3 regions of the Streptomyces sp. NPDC048637 genome follow, and region 3 is predicted to be linked to each of the others. Evidence: riboswitches for the same ligand, from Rfam matches in the RefSeq annotation. Region 3 holds a riboswitch; each other region holds the start of a gene.
What was found. Region 3 has a riboswitch for cobalamin ahead of metE (5-methyltetrahydropteroyltriglutamate--homocysteine S-methyltransferase). Riboswitches for the same ligand answer to the same signal wherever they lie in the genome.
Positions count from the first base shown of each region.

Region 1: another riboswitch for cobalamin. It lies ahead of AB0C46_RS28095 (ABC transporter substrate-binding protein); the one in region 3 lies ahead of metE (5-methyltetrahydropteroyltriglutamate--homocysteine S-methyltransferase).
Region 2: another riboswitch for cobalamin. It lies ahead of AB0C46_RS31875 (prenyltransferase/squalene oxidase repeat-containing protein); the one in region 3 lies ahead of metE (5-methyltetrahydropteroyltriglutamate--homocysteine S-methyltransferase).

Region 1 is NZ_JBEZHQ010000027.1:4,578-8,596, forward strand. Features, by position in the region: gene AB0C46_RS28090 (iron ABC transporter permease) at 1-520, opposite strand, end outside; gene AB0C46_RS28095 (ABC transporter substrate-binding protein) at 517-1,536, opposite strand; cobalamin riboswitch at 1,578-1,759, opposite strand; gene AB0C46_RS28100 (hypothetical protein) at 2,112-2,852, opposite strand; gene AB0C46_RS28105 (serine protease) at 3,188-3,988, shown strand; gene AB0C46_RS28110 (serine protease) at 4,010-4,019, shown strand, end outside.
Region 2 is NZ_JBEZHQ010000036.1:11,495-15,513, reverse strand. Features, by position in the region: gene AB0C46_RS31880 (MBL fold metallo-hydrolase) at 23-1,108, shown strand; cobalamin riboswitch at 1,450-1,611, shown strand; gene AB0C46_RS31875 (prenyltransferase/squalene oxidase repeat-containing protein) at 1,782-3,086, shown strand; gene AB0C46_RS31870 (SCO2322 family protein) at 3,086-3,772, shown strand; gene AB0C46_RS31865 (CbiQ family ECF transporter T component) at 3,769-4,019, shown strand, end outside.
Region 3 is NZ_JBEZHQ010000043.1:9,767-13,785, reverse strand. Features, by position in the region: gene aceB (malate synthase A) at 1-164, shown strand, start outside; gene AB0C46_RS34540 (3-hydroxybutyryl-CoA dehydrogenase) at 161-1,042, shown strand; cobalamin riboswitch at 1,217-1,444, shown strand; gene metE (5-methyltetrahydropteroyltriglutamate--homocysteine S-methyltransferase) at 1,610-3,928, shown strand.

The DNA.
Region 1 (4,019 bases), on a different contig from region 3:
GCCCGCCCGCGCGGGCCGTCGAGTACACGAGGAGGAGCGTCAGCAGCGCCCCGGCGAACGCGGCGGCCGACAGCGACACCGGCCCGAACAGGGTCACCCCGAAGACGATCACCATGACGGCGCCCAGGGACGCACCCGAGGAAACCCCCAGCAGATACGGCTCCGCCAGCGGGTTGCGCACCAGCGCCTGCATGGCGGCGCCCACCACAGCGAGCCCCGCACCCGTCACCGCCCCGAGCAGCACCCGTGGTGCCCGTACCTCCAGCACGATCGTCTCGCGCGCCTTGGACCAGACCGGCTCCGACCAGTCGGCGCCCAGCGCGTGCGTCACGATGCCCCACACCTCACCGGGCGGCACCTGCACCGACCCGATGGCCATCCCCGCCGTGACGGACAGCAGCAGCAGAGCACCGAGGACGGCGAGGGCGACGGCGAAGGACCATCGGCGCGGCCGGTCCGCACCGCCGCTGCCGCCTGCGACCGGAGTGGTGGGGGGAGCGGTCTGTGCAGGGGCCGTCACCGGAACCTCTCCGGGTGCAGCCCGCGGGCCAGGTCCTCGACCGCGTACGGCGCTCGGACACCGACCAGCGTGGCGGTCAGCGGCAGCACGACGAACCGCTTGTTCTTCACGGCGGGGACGTCGGCGAGGGCGGGCTGCGAGAGCAGGAACTTCTTCTTCTGCTCGACGCTTCCGGTGCCCGCGTAGTCATAGATCGCGATCACCTCGGGCTTGCGGGCGACGACCTGCTCCCAGGACGCGTCACCGAAGACGTCGTCCAGGTCCGCGAACATGTTCCGTCCGCCGGCGAGCCGGATGAGCTCGGTGCCGAGGCTCTTGCCGCCCGGGGTGAACGCCGTCTTGTCGCCGCTGTCGTACACGAACACCGGCACGGCCGGTGCGCCCTTGACCGCCTTTTCCGTCTTGGCGATCCGCCCCTGGAGGTCGGCGACCAGCTTGTCGGCCCGCTCCGGTACGCCGAAGATCGTGCCGATGGTGCGGATCTCGGCGTAGATGTCCGTCACGGACACCTGCTTCTTGCCGCAGTACTCGCGGTTGAGGTAGGTGTCGATACCGGCGTCGGTGAACGCCTTGCGGGAGCGGCCCTCGTTCTCGGCGAACGCGCTGCCGTAGCCGCCGTAGACGAAGTCCGGCTCCTTCTCCAGGACGGTCTCGAACGACGGTTCCTTCTTCGCCAGCTCCGGCAGGGAGTTGAAGTCCTTTTTGAGCTGAGGAAGGACGGCCGAGTCAGGGAAGGACGTTCCGGCCATCCGCTCCTTGAGCCCGAGCGCGAGCATCAGCTCGGCCGGGTGCTGATGGATGGTGACCGCCCTTGCCGGCGGCCTCTTGTAGGTCGTACGGGTACCGCAGTTGTCGATCGTGACCGGGAAGCCCTTCGCCGGGGAGGCGGCGGGCTTCCCGTCTCCGGGGCTGCCCGAGGTCGTGCCACAGCCGGACAGCAGGGCGGCGGCCGCAGCGGCGGCGCACAGGGCGCGGCGGAGCGGAGCAGACGGGGGAGAGAAAGAGGGACGGGGCATGCGGTCGTACACGTAAAGCCTCCTGGGGAGTCCGCGCTCCTCGGAACGGGCCCGCGACAGGCCAGTTTCCTGACTCCCGGATCGACGTTCCCCCCGCCTTCCCGCGCTGCGCGCAGTGGCGTTGTCGAGGGTCCACTCCCCGGTCACAGTGGCGGGACCGTGCCGGATTCTCACCGGCTTCCTGTCTCCCGTCGCGATGATGACCAGGTGATATTACGTTTCCTTGAGTCGCGGACAAAAGGGCGCGAGGCGGACGGCCAGAGTGACCCGGTCGTTGTCTTGTTGTTGCCGATAACGCAGCGTGGGGAATCTGCGTGCACCGGGAAGGCCGGCAAGCCCTGAATCCGATCGATATCACCGCGCCTCATCTCGGCGGCCCTTCGCCGTGGACCGGTGTGGACTCGAACACGGAGGCCAACGTGTTCTCGACGGTTGTGGAGCTGCCGACGAGTGAACTCGGCGCCAACCCCGAGATCCGTATCTGGGGCCGTTGCAGCGTGCGGAGGGACGGCCGGCTCGTCCATGCCGACCGTGCGGGCCACCCGTCCGTCAGCAGCTTCTTCAACACCGACGAGTCAAAGGTGGCGGCGTCCGGGCCTTGGCTGCTGCGCCGGGAATTCCTTCGTCGGGCAGGTCCGGTGCCGGAGCAGGGCAGCTCCCGCTGCGACGGTGCCGAGCATGCCGACCAGCGCGACCGGCAGGGCCAGGATGGCGAAATACCCCAGTACGGGCTCGCCCAGCAGGCCGATCCCCCCGCCCACCAGGGCCCCTGCCACGATGATGACGGGCAGGGCCTTGGGCAGGGCCCGCAGGGTCGCCTCGCGCGCGGGGGCGAGATGGTGCTGGAGCGTCACGCTCACGGTGCGCCGGATCATGAAGAAGGCGAGGAGCGCGCAGCCGGCCCAGCCGGCCCAGCCGGCCCACATCCAGGGGGATTCGAGGGTGCTGCGGCAGGTGCCCGGCGTCCCTCCGCCAGGTTCGGCCCAGCTCGCGCAGGGGTCGAAGGTGTGATCCCACGACAGGAAGCAGAACACCAGCGCGAGGATGGCCGGCACGAAGGCTCCTCCGGCCGCGGCGACCGCGGTTTCCTTCACGCGCCAGTGCAGGGGCGGCAGTCCGCGCTCGACCGCCCAGGAGGTGGCGAGCGCGTCCACGTCGTCCCCGATGACCGCACCGGCGTCCCGGCCGTCGTGTGCTGCGGCGGTCAGGTCGGCGGCCAGATCCTCGGCCATCTCGGCGGCTGTGTCCTCATCGACCCCGAGGCGGCGCCATGTCGCCATGGCCTGGGGGATCACGGTTTCGACAGTCGGCGTCATGGTTTCTCCGCGGTGTGGGTGACTGGGGATCGGCACATGCCCAGCACGCAGCTGAGCCACTGGGCGCGTGGAGCGGATGCCTCCTCCATGGCGCACTATCTTACACAGCAAGAGTCATGCGGTGCAGGGGAGTGCGGTGCGGGGGAGTGGGGTGCGGGGTGGCACTCGACGGGCACGCCCATGTGATCTTGTTCGTCGGCGGCCCTTGATCGGTCAACGGCCGTTGTCCGGCGGGCAGTTCTCGCCATGCGTGGCCCGTCCGCCGTGTCAGGCAACCGCGCTGCCCTCCACAGCCTCTCCATGGGCGACTTTGTTCGATCGCCAATGGAGGCTCCATGAGCAAAGCGAGAAGGCGCCACGGCATCGTGGCGGGCGCGGTCCTGGCGGGGGCGGCGCTGGTGGTGTCAGCCACCCCGCCCGCCGCCGCGGTCGTCGGGGGAGACCGCGCCGAGATCAAGAAATATCCCTGGACGGTCGCTCTGACGTCGCAGGACGTGAAGGAAGCGGAGTGCGCGGGCACGCTGGTCGCGCCGCGCAAGGTGCTGACCGCGTCCCACTGCGTGAGCCCGGCCACCATCGAGGGCGTTCGTGTGGTGGGCGGGCGGGAAGACCTGCGGGACACCCGCAAGGGCACCGTCCGCAAGGTGGCGAAGCTGTGGATCCATCCCAAGGCCGACACCGAAGGAAACGGCGCCACGTACGCGCACGACCTCGCCGTCCTCACCCTCAACGCCCCCATGCCGTACCGGACCCTGCCGCTCGCCACCCCGGCACAGCAGAAGCTGTACGAGGAAGGCACGCCCAACAGGGTCCTGGGATGGGGCTCCACGACGGGCCGCGACGACGACCGCCGGGTGCCGCCGCTGCAGACCGCGCTGATCCCCAACAGGGGCGACGAGCAGTGCATCACGGCGTACGGCACCCGCAGGTACAACAAGGCCTACACGATGTGCATCGGCTACCCGGCGGGCGGAGTCAGCGCATGCAGCGGGGACAGCGGAGGACCGGTCGTGGTGAAGGGGCGGCTCGTCGGCGTCATCAGCGGCGGCGGCAGCTGCACCAGCCGCCTCTACCCGGGCGTCGCCGTGAAGTCGGCCGCCTACTACCCGCTCCTCCAGAGCCGGATCGCCGGATAACGGGAAGCAGGGAGTATTCAGATGACACGAC
Region 2 (4,019 bases), on a different contig from region 3:
GCCACACCGAGAGGGGACCGGGATGACCACGCAGGTGACCGACCACAAGGGCGGGGTGTGGAGCATCGCCGTTCCCATCCCGGACAACCCGCTCGGCCACACCCTCGTCCACCTCCTGGAGACCGACCGCGGGCCGGTGCTCATCGACACCGGCTGGGACGACCCGGACTCCTGGGACACCCTCGTCGCCGGCGTCACCGCCTGCGGGTTCGACCTCACCGATCTCCACGGCGTCCTGATCACCCACCACCACCCCGACCACCACGGTCTGTCCGCCAAGGTCCGGGAGGCCTCCGGCGCCTGGATCGCGATGCACGCCGCCGACACCGCGGTGGTCCGCCGCACACGCGCGGCCGAACCCGGCCAGTGGCTCGACTACCTGCTCACCAAGCTCGCGGCCGCGGGCGCACCGGACGACCATCTGGCGCCCCTGCGCACGGCACGCGCCACCGGAGGCGGCCGGAAACTGCCCGGCCGGCGGGCCGCACTGCCGGACCGCGGCATCGAACCCGGCGCGCTGCTCGACCTGCCGGGGCGCCGGGTGCGCGCCATCTGGACGCCCGGTCACACCCCCGGGCATGTGTGCCTCCACCTGGAGGAGGAACATCCCTCGGCGCGGGCCCCCGGCTTCGGCCGGCTGTTCTCCGGCGACCACCTCCTGCCCGGCATCACCCCGCACATCGGCCGGTACCAGGCCCCGGACGACGAGGGAGGTCCTCCCGGCCCGCACGACATGGCGAGCTTGCAGGAGGGCACCGACCCGCTGGGCGACTACCTCGACTCCCTCGAACGCGTCGGCCGGCTCGCCCCCGCCGAGGTACTGCCCGCGCACCAGCACGCCTTCGCCGACGCCGGCGGCCGGGTGCGCGAGCTGATCACCCACCACGAGGAGCGGCTGGCCCGGCTGCGAACCCTGCTCCAGGAACCGCGCACCGTCTGGCAGCTCGCCGTGGCCATGGAGTGGAACCGCCCCTGGGAGCAGATCCCGTACGGCTCCCGCAACATCGCTGTCTCGGAGGCCGAGGCCCATCTGCGCCGTCTGGTGAAGCTGGGGCATGCGGAGCGGGTGCCGGGCTCCGATCCGGTGAGGTACCAGGCGGTGGGGTAGCGGTCGTCTCGTCCTCGCGTTCTGTGGCGAATTCCGCGGCGATGCGGGGTGGGAGGGGGAGGGGGAGGGGGGACGAGCGGGCTGGTTGACGTGTACCCGGCGCCCGGCCGGTTCGGCGCATGGCCGGTTCGGCGCCCAGCCTCCGTGCGCTCGGCCCGTGACTGGCTCGCGCCCGGCTCCGTTCGCCCGGATCCGTTCGCCCGGCCCGTGACTGGCTCGCGCCCGGCCTGCGTGCCCGGCTTGTGCCCGGATCCCGTCCGCCCAGCTCGTGCGCGGCTCCGCCCGGCTCGCGTCTGGTTCGGTCGGCTCGTACGTGCGAGCGAGCGCCCGCCGGGTGCCGGTTAAGGTGTGCGGGACAACTTCATCCGTACCCGATCGGGGGAAGCCGGTGGAAATCCGGCGCTGACCCGCAACCGTGAGGACGGCCCGTCCGTACCGCGCCGGCTGACCCGGCAGGGACGGCCGTACGAGCCGGAGCACCCGAGAGGGCACGACCAAGGCTCCCGCCACCGGAACCGTCCGCCACACGGACGGCCGGTGCGCGGCACCGTCGAGGTATACGGAGCTGAGCCCGGTGCCACCGCGTCCGCGATCCAAGGGGATCGGCGCGCGGGTGGCCGGCCGAGCGTGGCTGCGTACATCGCCACGACCCGACCCGAGAGGCACCGACCCGATGGCCCCCATGGCTTCCATGGCTCACCAGGCCCCCCTGACGCACCCCGTCGCCCTCCTGGCGCGCCGCGCCGCCACGGCGCTGGCTGCCGCGGCGGTGCTGGGCGCGGCCGCTGCCCCCGCCGCGTACGCCGACTCCCCGTCCGCGTCCCCCAAGAAGCTGCCGGACGGCCTGTACGGCACCAAGGACCCGCAGTACGACGGGGTCTGGCGGCAGTCGCTCGCGCTGCTGGCACAGGACACGGTGGGGCTGCGGCCCGCGGCGCCCGCCGTGCGCTGGCTGGTCGGGCAGCAGTGCGCCGACGGCTCGTTCACCGCCTTCCGCGCCGAGCCCGGCAAGCCCTGCGACAGCAAGACCATGCGGGACACCAACCAGACGGCCGCCGCGGTGCAGGCGCTGGCCGCGCTCGGCGGGCACGGTGACGCCGTGAAGAAGGCCGTGGACTGGCTGAAATCGGTGCAGAACGAGGACGGCGGCTGGAGTTCGATGGCCGGTTCGGCCAGCGACGCCAACTCCACGTCCGTGGTCATCGGCGCCCTCGCGGCGGCGGGTGAGAAGCCGCAGTCGGTGACGTCGAAGAAGGGCGGCAAGACCCCCTACGACGGGCTGCTCACCTTCCAGCTGGGCTGCGACGCGAAGGAGGGCGAGCGCGGCGCGTTCACCTTCCAGCTCAAGGGCGCCGCCCCGAACGCCGACGCCACGGCGGCCGCCGCGACCGGAGCCCGCGGCAAGGGCTTTGTCGTCGCGCCCGCCGATCACCGGGAAGAGACCCCGGTCAAGCCGCTGAACTGCAAGGACGGGAGCGAGAAGGCGGGCAAGGGCGATCCGGCACAGGCAGCGGAGGGCGGCGGCGCCTACCTCGTCGCCCAGCTCGACAAGAACGGGCAGCATCTGCTCTCCGCGATGCCGGGCGCCGAGAAGCAGCCCGACGTCGGCAACACCGCCGACGCCGTGGTGGCGCTGGCGGCCGGCGGGCACGGTGCCGCCGCCGCGAAGCCGCTGAAGTGGCTGGAGAAGAACGCAGCGGACTGGGCCGGGCAGAGCGGCCCCGCCGCGTACGCCCAGCTGGTGCTGGCCGCGCATGCCACCGGCACCGACCCCCGCTCCTTCGGCGGCACCGACCTGGTGGCCGCGCTCAACGCCACCGGCCCCAAGCCGGCCGCCGCACCGCAAAAGGACACCGAGGACGCCGAGGACTCCACGGACGGCGGCAGCATCAGCGTGTGGTGGGTCATCGGCGTCGGCCTCGCCATCGGCGCCGGCATCGGGTTCCTGCTGAGCAACCGTAAGAAGAACCAGCTCTGATGCGGCGTACCAGGATCGCCGGCGCCGTGCTGCTGGCCGGTACGGTCACCGGCCTGGCCGCCGGGCCCGCGCAGGGGCAGGAGTATCGCTACTGGTCGTTCTGGGACAGCAAGGGCGGCTCCTGGACGTATGCCACCCAGGGGCCGGCCACCCTGCGGCCGGCCGACGGCGCGGTCGAGGGCTTCCGCTTCACCGTCGGCGCAGACTCCGCCGCGGCCGGCAAGCCGCGCACGGCCGCCGGCTTCGATGCGATCTGCCGCGACACCCCCGCCAAGGACGGCCGCAAGCGGATCGGCATCGTCCTGGACTTCGGCACCGCGGCGGACGCGCCCGGCGGCGAGCGGCCGCCGAAGGCCAGGTCGGAGTGTGCCCAGGTGTCCGAGGACGCCTCGGCGGGCGAGGCGCTGGCGGCGGTCGCCCGGCCGCTGCGCTACGACGCCAACGCCTTGCTGTGTGCCATCGCCGGCTATCCGAAGGCGGGGTGCGCGGAGGCCGTGAACGGGTCGAAGGGGGCCGGGGCCTCCGCTGCGCCGTCCGCGGGGGCGGCGGGGGACCGTGACGGCGCGAACGGCGGGGGCGACGGGAGCGGGGACGGCGGGCCGTCCGCCGGGCTGCTCGGCGGGGTCGCGGCCGTCGTCCTCCTGGGTGCGGCAGCGGTGTGGCAGGCACGCCGCCGACGCGGATGAGCGCCCCGCAGGCGACCCGCACCACCGCGCTGCACTCCGGCGCCTGGTGGCTGTGGGCGCTGGGCCTGGCCACCGCGGCCTCCCGCACCACCGATCCGCTGCTGCTGGGGCTGCTGGTGGGCGTGGCCGGGTATGTCGTCGCGGCGCGCCGCACGGACGCGCCGTGGGCCCGCTCGTACGGCGCGTTCGTCAAACTCGGGCTGGTCGTGATCGCCATCCGGCTGGTCTTCGCCTTCTTCCTCGGCTC
Region 3 (4,019 bases):
TCGACGACGAGCTCGCCGCCCTGGGAGCCCAGTACCCCTGGGCGCGGCTCGACGAGGTCCGGGAACTGTTCGAACGGACCGCCCTCGCCCAGGAGTTGCCCGCCTTCTTCACCCCGGACGCCTACGCCCGCCACCTCGTACACCGCACGGAGGTCACCGTATGAGCGCCCTTCCGGAGCCCACGATCCAGCGGGTCGGAGTCGTCGGGGGAGGTCAGATGGGGGCGGGCATCGCCGAGGTGTGCGCCCGCGCCGGCGTCGACACCGTGGTCTGCGAGGCCGATGCGACCGCGGCCCGCACTGCCCGCGAGCGGGTGGCCGTCTCCCTCGAACGCGCCGTCCAGCGCGGCAAGCTGGACCGTATCCCGGCCGAGGACGCCCTGACCCGGATGGTCTTCACCGGCAGCCTCGACGACCTCGCGGACCGCCAGCTCGTCATCGAGGCCATCGTCGAGAACCCCGCCGCAAAGACGGACGTTTTCACAGCCCTCGACAAGATCGTCGAAGACGAGGAGGCCATCCTGGCGACCAACACCTCGGCCCTCCCCGTCATGCGCCTCGGCATGGCCACCCACCGCGCGGACCGCGTCCTCGGGCTGCACTTCTTCAACCCCGTACCGGTACTGCCGCTCGTCGAGGTCGTCACCTCCCTGCACACCACGCCGGCGACGGTCGCCGCCGCCGAGCGATTCATCACCGGCACCCTGGCCAAGACGGTCGTACGGTCCCAGGACCGGGCCGGCTTCGTCGTCAACGCCCTGCTCATCCCCTACCTCCTGTCGGCGATCCGGATGGCCGAGTCCGGCTTCGCCACGGCCGCCGATGTGGACGCGGGCATGGAGCTGGGCTGCGCCCACCCCATGGGCCCGCTCAAACTCGCCGACCTGATCGGGCTGGACACCGTGGCCTCCATCGCCCGGTCCCTCTACGACGAGTTCAAGGAACCCCTCTACGCACCACCGCCGCTGCTCCAGCGGATGGTGGAGGCGGGACTGCTCGGCCGCAAGACCGGGCGCGGGTTCCACACCTACGACCGGGGCTGAGGGTCCCTGGGTCGCTGCCGGGGCTGAGGGGCCCCGGCAGGTGGTGCGGTACGGGGCGCGGAACGGATTGCCGATGCCGTTCCGCGCCCCGCCGTGCCATGGACCGCACCCCGCCGGAGTCTCACCTCCTCGTCCGGAATGTGAGCAGGGGTGTCCGCGTTTGCCGCCACCCTCTAGGCTGGCCGGGCAATTGGTTCGCCCCGTCCGCCAGACGGGCCGCGTCGTAAGAGGGAACCCGGTGAGAATCCGGGACTGCCCCGCAGCGGTGAGTGGGAACGACCGCCGTCATACGCACTGGATCCGACCGCGGATCCGGGAAGCGACGGCCAGTAGGGGCCCGCCGGAAGACTCCGGCAGGCGCGCCCACGAGTCCGAAGACCTGCCCGTTGCCCGTGCGCACCCCATGTGTGGACGGATATCCCGGTGACCTCGAGGGCGGGTCGGCGTACGTACCAGGCGGACATGTGCCTCACAGACGCACCGTGCTTCCGTCGGGTCCGTCACCCCTTCGCGTACCTCGTTCCGCCCCCGGGACTCTCAGGACACGTATTCGCGAAGGAGAATTCCGTGACAGCAAAGCCCGCAGCCGCGGCAGCACGGGCCACCGTGTACGGCTACCCCCGCCAGGGCCAGAACCGGGAACTGAAGAAGGCCATCGAGGGCTACTGGAAGGGCAAGGTCACCGCCGAAGCCCTCAAGGACACCGCCCTGACCCTGCGCCGCTCCCACTGGCGGCAACTGGCCGACGCCGGCCTCCACGAGGTGCCGACCGGTGACTTCTCGTACTACGACCACGTGCTGGACACCAGCGTCATGGTCGGTGCTGTCCCGGACCGCCACCGCGAGGCCGTCGCGGCCGACGCCCTCGACGGCTACTTCGCGATGGCCCGCGGCACGCAGGACGTGGCGCCGCTGGAGATGACCAAGTGGTTCGACACCAACTACCACTATCTGGTCCCGGAGTTGGGCCCGCACACCGTCTTCACCGCCGACTCCACCAAGCAGGTCACCGAGCTCAAGGAAGCCCTCACCCTCGGTCTCACCGCCCGGCCGGTGCTCGTCGGCCCGGTCACCTACCTCCTGCTGTCGAAGCCCGCTCCCGGCGTGGCCGCCGACTTCGAGCCGCTGACCCTCCTCGACCGGCTGCTGCCCGTCTACGCCGAGGTCCTCGCCGACCTGCGCGCCGCCGGCGCCGACTGGGTACAGCTCGACGAGCCCGCCCTCGTCCAGGACCGCACCCCGGCCGAACTCAACGCCGCCGCCCGCGCCTATCGCGACCTGGGCGCCCTCACCGACCGCCCGAAGCTCCTGGTCGCCTCGTACTTCGACCGGCTCGGCGACGCCCTGCCCGTCCTGGCCAAGGCCCCGGTGGACGGTCTGGCGCTCGACTTCACCGACGCGGCCGCGGCCAACCTCGATGCCCTGGCGGCCGTCGGCGGACTGCCGGGCAAGCGCCTGGTCGCGGGCGTGGTCAACGGCCGCAACATCTGGATCAACGATCTGGAGAAGTCGCTGTCCACCCTCGGCACCCTGCTCGGCCTCGCCGACCGGGTCGATGTGGCCGCGTCCTGCTCGCTCCTGCACGTGCCGCTGGACGCCGTCGTCGAGCGTGATATCGACCCGCAGATCGCCCGCTGGCTGGCCTTCGCCAAGCAGAAGACCGCGGAACTGGTGACGCTGGCACGGGGCCTGGCACAGGGCACCGACACCATCGCCGCCGAACTCGCCGCGAACCGCGCCGACCTGGCCTCCCGGGCGAACTCCGCCCTCACCCACGACCCGGCCGTGCGCGCCCGTGCCGCCGCCGTCACCGACGCCGACGGCCGCCGCCGGTCGCCGTACGCCGAGCGCACGACGGCCCAGCGTGCCCACCTCGGGCTGCCGCTGCTGCCGACCACCACCATCGGCTCCTTCCCCCAGACCGCCGCGCTGCGGACCGCCCGCGCCGACCTGCGCGCGGGACGGATCGACACCGCGGGATACAACGACCGCATCGCGGCCGAGATCCGCGACGTCCTCGCCTTCCAGGAGAAGGCCGGCATCGACGTCCTGGTGCACGGCGAGCCCGAGCGCAACGACATGGTGCAGTACTTCGCCGAGCAGCTCACCGGCTACCTGGCCACCCAGCACGGCTGGGTCCAGTCCTACGGCACCCGCTACGTCCGCCCGCCGGTCCTGGCCGGCGACATCTCCCGCCCCGATCCGATGACCGTCCGCTGGACCTCCTACGCCCAGTCGCAGACCGACCGCCCCGTCAAGGGCATGCTCACCGGCCCGGTCACCATGCTCGCCTGGTCCTTCGTCCGCGACGACCAGCCGCTCGGCGACACCGCCCGCCAGGTGGCACTCGCCCTGCGCGACGAGGTGAACGACCTGGAGACGGCGGGCACTTCGGTCATCCAGGTCGACGAACCCGCCCTGCGCGAGACGCTGCCCCTGCGCGCCGCCGACCACACCACCTACCTGGCCTGGGCCACCGAGGCATTCCGCCTCACCACCAGCGGCGTACAGGACCGCACCCAGGTCCACACCCACATGTGCTACGCCGAATTCGGCGACATCGTCCAGGCCATCGACGACCTCGACGCGGACGTCATCAGCCTGGAGGCCGCCCGCTCCCACATGCAGGTCGCCCGGGAACTGGCCGCACACGGCTACCCGCGCGAGGCCGGCCCCGGTGTCTACGACATCCACTCCCCACGCGTCCCGAGCGCCGACGAGGCAGCTGCCCTGCTGCGCAAGGGACTTGAGGCCATCCCCGCCGAACGCCTCTGGGTCAACCCGGACTGCGGCCTGAAGACCCGCGGCTGGCCCGAGACCCGCACCTCACTGGAAAACCTGGTCACAGCGGCCCACACCGTCCGCACGGAGCTGCCCGGCTCCTGATCCCGTTCCTACGGCCGGGAGGAAGCGCCACTGCGGCCTCCCGGCCGTCTGGGGATGTCCAGCCGGCACACACGTGCGGCCCCAGCCGTGA